DNA from 2 places in the Catenibacterium mitsuokai genome. Region 1 is predicted to be linked to the other one. Evidence: a T-box and tRNA genes for the amino acid it is inferred to sense, from the RefSeq annotation. Region 1 holds a T-box; the other holds one or more tRNA genes.
What was found. A T-box is a leader RNA that pairs with one kind of tRNA and senses whether it is charged. The one in region 1 lies ahead of lysS (lysine--tRNA ligase), so its partner is inferred to be a tRNA-Lys.
Positions count from the first base shown of each region.

Region 2: it encodes a tRNA-Lys, which carries the amino acid that the T-box ahead of lysS (lysine--tRNA ligase) is inferred to sense. The anticodon was not compared.

Region 1 covers NZ_CP102271.1:200,225-204,673, reverse strand. Annotated here, with positions in the region: gene lysS (lysine--tRNA ligase) at 464-1,948, opposite strand; T-box leader at 1,987-2,196, opposite strand; gene NQ499_RS01015 (YitT family protein) at 2,267-3,124, opposite strand; gene NQ499_RS01010 (MurR/RpiR family transcriptional regulator) at 3,192-3,920, opposite strand; gene NQ499_RS01005 (RDD family protein) at 3,952-4,449, opposite strand, start outside.
Region 2 covers NZ_CP102271.1:800,209-804,657, forward strand. Annotated here, with positions in the region: gene NQ499_RS04030 (cysteine desulfurase family protein) at 1-1,100, shown strand, start outside; gene thiI (tRNA uracil 4-sulfurtransferase ThiI) at 1,105-2,301, shown strand; tRNA gene NQ499_RS04040 (tRNA-Lys) at 2,395-2,470, shown strand; tRNA gene NQ499_RS04045 (tRNA-Lys) at 2,526-2,601, shown strand; gene NQ499_RS04050 (HAD hydrolase-like protein) at 2,710-4,146, shown strand; gene NQ499_RS04055 (IS3 family transposase) at 4,223-4,449, opposite strand, start outside.

The DNA of each region.
Region 1 (4,449 bases):
TGCGCAAGCGTCAAGGAAAAATATACTTGATAGAAAAAGTAACTTGGGTTCGATACATTCTTATTCTATTACCGAAATTTGCTCTGAGTATTTCACCATACTCTTTGTAAGATTTGTTCGGCTATCTACCAAAGTAAGAAACATATCGTCTATCTTAATATCCTCTTTACTTTTGAAATGGTCTGTATAAGCCACGTCATACCCTTTGCAGGCAAATAACGATCCCTTTTCTTTGTTTAGGCCAATGCACATGATTAATATGCTTAATTGTATGAAAAAAATGCCAATATAATAAATTAACACAACTGATAACGCATATATAACAATAATCTTCTGTGAAAAAAAACATTATCAAATAAGGATATCTGCAAAAGATATTATCAATAACAATATAAGCAGAATGTGTAAATTGCTAATCACAAAAAAAGTATATGGTTCATTATCCATATACTCTTAATAGTCCTTATTTATTCTTCATATGTGGGAATAAGATAACTTCACGGATAGTTTCCTGACCAGTTAATAACATAACTAATCTGTCGATACCCATACCCATACCACCAGTTGGTGGAAGACCGTATTCAAGGGCTTCTACATAGTCCATATCCATTTCGTTGGCTTCATCGTTACCTAATTCTTTTTCTTTTAACTGATTTGCGAATCTTTCATACTGATCATCTGGATCATTTAATTCTGTGAATGCATTTGCATATTCGTTACCACAGATGAATAATTCGAATCTCTGAGTGAAACGAGGATCCTGTAAGTTCTTCTTTGCGAGTGGAGAGATTTCAATTGGATGACCATATACGAATGTTGGTTCTACAATTGTTTCTTCTACATACTTTTCAAAGAATGCATTGACAATATGACCATATGCAAAGTGTGGTTCTACTTCAATACCATGTTCTTCAGCAAGTTTCTTAGCTTCTTCAAAAGTCTTCTGTTCACCAAAGTCAACACCAGTCTTTTCTTTAATTGCATCAACCATAGAGATTCTCTTGAATCCAGGTGCTAATGAAATAGAATGACCTTTGTATTCTACATCATAAGTACCATTGACTGTCATTGCGGCATTCGCGATGATACCTTCTGTTAAGTCCATCATACCTTCAAGGTCAGAGAATGCTTTATATACTTCGATAGTAGTGAATTCTGGGTTATGAGTTCTGTCCATACCTTCATTTCTGAATAAACGACCGATTTCATAAACAGCATCCATACCACCTACGATCAATCTCTTAAGGTTTAATTCTGTTGCGATTCTTAAGTAGAAATCTTTATCTAATGCATTGAAATGAGTGATGAAAGGCTTAGCTGCAGCACCACCAAGAATAGAGTTCATGATTGGTGTTTCTACTTCTGTATAACCTTTGTCATCTAAATAATGCTGGATTGAACGAACAATCTTAGGTCTCATGAAGGCTACTTTACGTGCTTCATCATTCATGATTAAGTCAACATATCTTCTTCTGAAACGTTCTTCAGTATCTGTTAAACCATGGAACTTTTCTGGTAAAGGTCTTAAAGCCTTAGTAAGGTGTGTATACTTTTCTACTCTTACAGTTAATTCACCAGTATGAGTCATGAATACTTCACCATCAATACCAATGATATCACCTAAATCACTCTTCTTAACTAATTCATAAACATCTTCACCAACAGTATCTTTCTTGATATATAACTGGATTTTTCCATCTCTATCAAGAAGGTTCATGAAGCATACTTTACCTTTTCTTCTCTTTGCAACAATACGACCTGCAATACTTACAGCTGGTTTGCTTTCTTCTAATTCTTCTGCAGTCTTATCGCCATAGTTCTTTCTAATGTCTGAAGTATAAGCAGTCACATCAAATCTCTGTCCAAATGGATCAATTCCAAGATCTTTAAGTTCCTGTAACTTCTGTCTTCTTACTAATTCCTGATCAGTAAACTTTCTTTCTTCCATGTCTGTTCTCCTTCTTTAGAATATAAAAACTCTCATCCGCTAGGGACGAGAGTCAACCGTGGTACCACCCTTATTCATCTACATAAGTAGACCTCATTAAGCCTTAACGCGGCAACACGTTATTTTATCACGTTAGATCCAAAATACAGCTCCCAGTCTTTATTCATATCAACTTTCCCATTCCTTTACACCAGCCAGGAATTCTCTCTGCGTTCCATCGATATTACTCTTCTGTTCATAGCTTTTACTCAAGTATTATAGACAATAAATAAATGTGTTGTCAAGGTCAATTTAGCAGCCTGATTCAATCTAATTTATCTATAGACGTTTTTCAAATCCACCAAGGATTTCTGAATCCTCACTAATAGTCACAAATGCCTGCGGATCAATATCATGAACAAGTTTCTTAAATGTTTTCATTTCATATTTATTGATTGCACAATAAAGAATATATTGATCATTTTCTGTATAAGCACCCTTACCCATCCAGTAAGTCACACCTCTACCAGTCTTTTCCATAATCACATTCTTCATATCTTTTTCTTTGGTGAAGATTAATGCTATCACATTGATATTCTGGTAGTGGATACGGTCACTAATGAAATACAATACAAATACAAAGATAATAGAATAAAGTGTAGTCTGTAAATCAAAGATAAATGCACAGCAAGTTAAAATAACAGCATTCACAATAGTTGATAACTTACCTACTGAGAATCCTGGTTTAGTCTTAGATAAGCATACACCGGCAATATCAATACCACCTGTACTACCACTACCTTTTAGGGCAAGTCCTACACCAACGCCACACATAATAGCCCCAAAGATACAGTTAGATAACATATCGGGCATTACTGGATGTGTTAAGTTAGGTAAGACAGATAATGTAATAGTCTGTACAACAATACTCATACCTGTTTTAAGACAAAATTCTCTGTTCAAGATTCTATATCCCATAATAAATAATGGAATATTAATCATGAAGTTGATGATCCCTACAATATTCATTGATTTAGGGATTGGTAGAAGTTTTCTTACAAAAACTTCGATAATCTGTGATGTACCAATTACGCCTCCAAAGTTCAAGCCATTAGGTGTTACGAACAACCAGATTCCTAAAGATAATAAGATACTTCCAGCGATAACTTCGCCGTACTTTTCTAGATTTTCCCTCATAGCGTCCCTCTTTCTTCTCATATCATAGAATATTTAAACAAATAAAAGAATGCCTTTCAAGCATTCTTTAGTAAATTCCATATTCTATAAACAGATTCGCAATAGACTCAATAATATAAAGAACAGGTACCTGTGTTGCTGAACTATAAAAGTCACTATTTTTGGTACTTGGCATATAGTACGTAAGAGCTAAATCAGACATCTTTGCAGCTGTTGAAGAGGCACTATTGGTAATCACAATAATCTTAATATCATATTTTTTTAAGTCTTTGATACGATCAATGATTTCTCTTGTTTCTCCTGAAACTGTGAAGAAAAGAGCACAGTCATTTTGATCATACATCCCCCTAAAACGGCTACTGAAGTCTCCACTATACATTGTACGTTTTCCCTTACGATTAAATAAAGAAGCCGCAAATTTCGCAATCGCATCACTTAAGCCAATGCCAGAACAGATCACCTCGTGACTGTTCACAATTATTTCAGCCGTTTGATGAATAAGATCATCAAACTCTTTATTGTCTACTCGATTAAAATAATCGAGAATATAATTTAAAGCACGTTTATTTTGTATAGGTTTATCTTCCTGATCCAGTTTCATTTCTGCTTTCCATTCTAAAAATCCTTTATAACCAAGTTTTTTAGCTACTCTTGTAATCATAGAAGAAGACACATGAAGATCTGTAGATAAATCAATAAGTTTCATATGGATCACTTCATGACGATGAGAAATGATGTAGTTGTAAATATCTAATTCTAAATCACTTAATTGATTCATTTGATCTACCGTAACCATAAAATACCTCCAAAAGGTATTTTATCACACTTTATGCAAATCTCTTTTTCATTTTCTTATTCTGTTTCTTATTTTTCTTTTCAATACTCAACAACATATTCTTGTAGTCTTCTGACTTAATGTCTACAACAAGTGTATGTGAGACAATATCATGTAATGATTTCTTAGACTTTAAGATAATCACAAGTATTGCAGATAATATAGTAATAACGAGTCCTACTTTATTCCAGATAGAGGCAATATTGTATCCAGTTAAGACATTGACTAACTGATGAAGCATATTACTGCATGTATAAATACTTCCTTCTACTAAGAAGATCATAATAACCTGTCTGATGATCAGTTGTTTCACATTCACTTCTTGATAGTTGTCATTCACAATCTTTAAACCAAGTAGTTTCTTTCCTAAAGTCTGTCCTTTCCAGATTATAGGTAATACGACATAGTACACAAATGCAACTGAGAGTGAAAGAACACCTGCAAGTACTTGATAATATCCCTTAAATATAGATAACTGCTGAGGAATATA
Region 2 (4,449 bases), 600 kb from region 1:
ATGAGGAAATACGCTCTACATATACAAAACTATTAACAAATTATTTTGCGAATTCTGATTCTGCTTATGCACCAGGTTATGAGGTCAGTCGTTTGATTGAACAGTCACGTTCACATATTGCGAAGTTACTTCATGTAAGTCCTGAAGAATTAATCTTTACATCATGTGCATCAGAGTCTAATAATACAGCTATCAAAGGAACGGCCTTCCAATATATGAATAGAGGAAAGCATATTATTACAACGGCCTTTGAACATTCAAGTGTAGCTAATACTTTTAAGCAGCTAGAAGAAGTATTTGGGTTTGAAGTGGATTATGTGTCTGTTGATTCAAAAGGACATCTTGATTTAGAAGAATTAGAATCCCTTATAAGAGAAGATACGATTCTTGTTTCTACAATGTATGTCAATAATGAAGTAGGAACAATTAATCCTATTCATGAAATTGCTTCTATTGTCCATAAAAAGAATCCTAAGACAAAATATCATGTTGATATGGTACAGGCTTTAGGTAAGCTGTCTATTACGCTGGATGATATTGATTTAGCCACTTTCTCAGCACATAAGGTATTTGGTTTAAAAGGAAGTGGTTTACTCTATAAGAAGCGTACTGCAAGTATTGTTCCTCTTATCAATGGAGGACAGCAGGAAAATGGCTTAAGAGGTGGAACAAGCAATGCCTGTGTGGATATTGTGCTTGCGAAAACAATGCGTAAAGCAATTGAATCTCAAAAGAGTCACTATGATTATGTCAAATCACTTAATGACTATTTACGTGAACAGTTAAGTGAAATGGACAATATTGTCATCAATTCACCAGAAGATGCGAGTCCATTCATCCTAAATATTTCATGTCCACACTATAAACCAGAAGTCATTGTGCATGATTTAGAAACTAAAGGAATCTATATCTCGACAAAGAGTGCCTGCTCAAGTAAGAAAGTAGAAATCTCTCATACTCTTCAAGCAATGCATTTGGATCCTCTTATCAGTTCAAGCGCATTAAGACTTTCATTCTCACATCTCACTACAAAGCAGGAACTAGATATATTCCTAGATGCTTTAAAAGATACATTAAATAGAATTAAGAAACAGAGGTAATTAGATGAAACCAGATCATATTCTTGTTCGTTTTGGAGAACTTACAACTAAAGGAAAGAACCGTAAACAATTTATTAGAAAACTATTAAAGAATACAAAAGAAATACTTCATGACTATTCTGCCTTAGAGTATGAATTAACATATGACCGTCTTTATATTTATTTAAATGAAGAAAATGCGGAAGAAGTGACAGATAAGTTAAAGACAATCTTTGGTATTCACAACTTCTCTTTATGTTATAAGGTAGAACATGACTTAGAAAAGGCCAAGGAAGTTGTTACTTATATTATTGATCATGATGAAGGTCATACTTTTAAGATTGATACAAAAAGACATGACAAATCATATCCTAAGACATCTATTGAGATGAATAAGGAAATTGCAGGATATGTATTCCATCATACTACAAAAGAACTATCAGTAGACGTTCACAATCCAGATATTTTAGTACGTGTAGAATATAGAAAAGATGCTATTTATATTATGGATAACATGATTCCGGGTGCTGGAGGCTATCCAGTAGGTATTGGTGGTAAAGCCTTATTAATGCTTTCAGGTGGTATTGATTCGCCTGTTGCTGGTTATTTGACGATGAAGCGTGGAGTAGACTTAGAATGTATTCACTATGCTTCTCCACCTTATACAAATGAATTGGCAAGGGAAAAGGTATTAGACCTAGTGAATGTATTAAAAGACTATACACATGGTTCTATTAAAGTTCATATCGTTCCGTTTACTGAACTACAGTTATCTGTCTATGACCATTGTGATGAATCTTATGCAATGACAGTTATGCGTCGTATGATGTATAGAATTGCGGAAGGTGTTGCAAAGAAGAATGACTGCTTAGCTATTGTGAATGGTGAAAGTATTGGTCAGGTGGCATCTCAGACACTTGAATCAATGAATACAATTAATCAGGTTATTACAACGCCTGTTATTCGTCCTGTTGCATGTATGGATAAATTAGAAATTATTAAGATTGCTGAAAAGATCGGTACATATGATATCTCTATTAGACCATATGAAGACTGCTGTACAATCTTTACACCACATAACCCAGCAACTAAACCTAAGGCTTATAAAGCAGAAGGCTATGAAGCGAAATGGGACTTTGAAACAGAAGTACAGAAGTGTATTGATCATACAGAAACAATCATCATAAACTCTAAATATAAGAATGATGAAGATCTTTTTTAAAGGTTTTTAAAAAAATGTAAAAAAAGTTCATAAAGTAGTTGACGAAGTGTCCTTAATCGTGTAATATATAACTCGTCGGTTGAGGACACACCTCTCTCCGTAGCTCAGTTGGTAGAGCATCTGACTCTTAATCAGAGGGTCCACGGTTCGAGCCCGTGCGGGGAGACCATTTAAAATTTAACAGGATAAAACCTGATACTCTTGATAGAAATATCAAGAACTATCTCTCCGTAGCTCAGTTGGTAGAGCATCTGACTCTTAATCAGAGGGTCCACGGTTCGAGCCCGTGCGGGGAGACCATTTGAAAATAAGGCAGAACTTCGGTTCTGCTTTTTTGTTTATAGGATAGCATATCATTTAGGAATTATGCTATAATGATGTTTAGATTAGGGAAAGGGGTATTATTTTATGAGAGAGGATACAGAATTAAAACTAGCAATCATAGAACTGGATGGATGTATATTCCCCCTAAACAGGCTCCGTTATAATTTCTATAAGAATTTATGTAAGAAGAAAAACATTACTGTTACAGCGGATGAGTTTTATCATGCTTTAGGTAATATGTATACAATGTATGAAACACTTCCTCTTGCAGCAACACTTAATAGTAATAAGTTGAATTCAAGTGTTGAAAAAGATTTATACAATTATTTGAGTATGAAGGGCTTATCACCAAAAGATGGTGTGATTGAATTATTTGAATACTTTCATCAGAATAATATTCCAATTGCAGTTGTTTCTACACATAAGACAAAATCAGCTATTAATTATCTAGAACTTGGTTCTTTATATCGTAAGGTGGATTATGTTATTGGATGTGATACAGACATTACGCCACTTCCATCAGAAGAACTTCTTGCATATATTGATAAAAGATTCCAGGTAACGCCTAAGGATACATTAGTCATTACTTCTATGAATGGTATTCTTCATTCAGCTAATAATATTGGTATGAATACCATCTATTTAAATGATCTGGTAGAAGCAGGAGATGATGAAATCAGCTGTTCTTATCAGGTGGCCAATACAATGTATGAAGCATTAAATGATATTCTTTTTGGTCGTTATGAAGATTACAAGATTTTTGAACCACTTCTTGGCATGGATAAAGAGATGTCTGTGGCTAAATTAAAGTCTTTATTTGCGAATTTACAGGAAGTTTATAAAGATGATCCTGATTTATTAAAGATCATTAAATCTACTTATATATCTAAGTTATCAGAACTTACAAGAGAGCGTCCTCGTCGTTTTACTTTCAATGATGAAGATCTCGCAGAATTAGAAAAAGAGGAAGTCGAAGAACCTGCTGTAGAAGAAGAAAAAGAAGAACCAACGGCCCTTTCACTTAATGCACAGGATACGGCTGCATTGAATGATGTGATTGCAAAGGTGATGGAAGCTGAAAATAACCCTCCAAAAGAAGAGGAAAAAGAAGAAATCAAAGAAGAACCAGTCGTAGAAGAACCAAAGAAAAAACCAGATCATCATATAATTAATACATTTATAAATATTAGTTATGTCTTATTACTTTCATTGATGATTTTATTACTTGGCTTGGTTGTTCATGTTGCTTTAGGTAATATGATGGATCATCCAGTTGTAAAGGTCCTACATACAATCAGTCTAGCCTATATTGGTGTTGCTGAAACAATCTTTAAGACAATCTTCAACGGTCTTCATTCTCTCACGAATGCAGTACCTGACTATTATACTTATATGAATAATAATCAGGTGATGACAGTTTCTGCATTAAAGATGATTCATTGTTATATATTGAATGTAGTTGTTGTGACAATCAGTGAAATTATTAAATACTATACACTAAAGAAAAAGAGCTCAAACTGATCCGCCCCTGTCAAGTAGACAGGTGAAATAATTAAAAACATGTACCTATGCCTGCCACTACGTGGCAGGCATATTTTTATGCATAATGTGCCGCCTTATATTTCTGTATCGCCTTGTTCTCAGGTATTGGATACTGAACTGGATTCTCATTGCACAATGCTTCACTTCTTACTTCATAAGGTGTTCTCACACCAAATCTTCTTTGATATCTTTCATGACTGTAATATCTTATCCATTCTCTTATTGCCTCTTCTAATTCCTCTCTTGTTTCATATTTCTTCCCATAATGATATATCTCACATT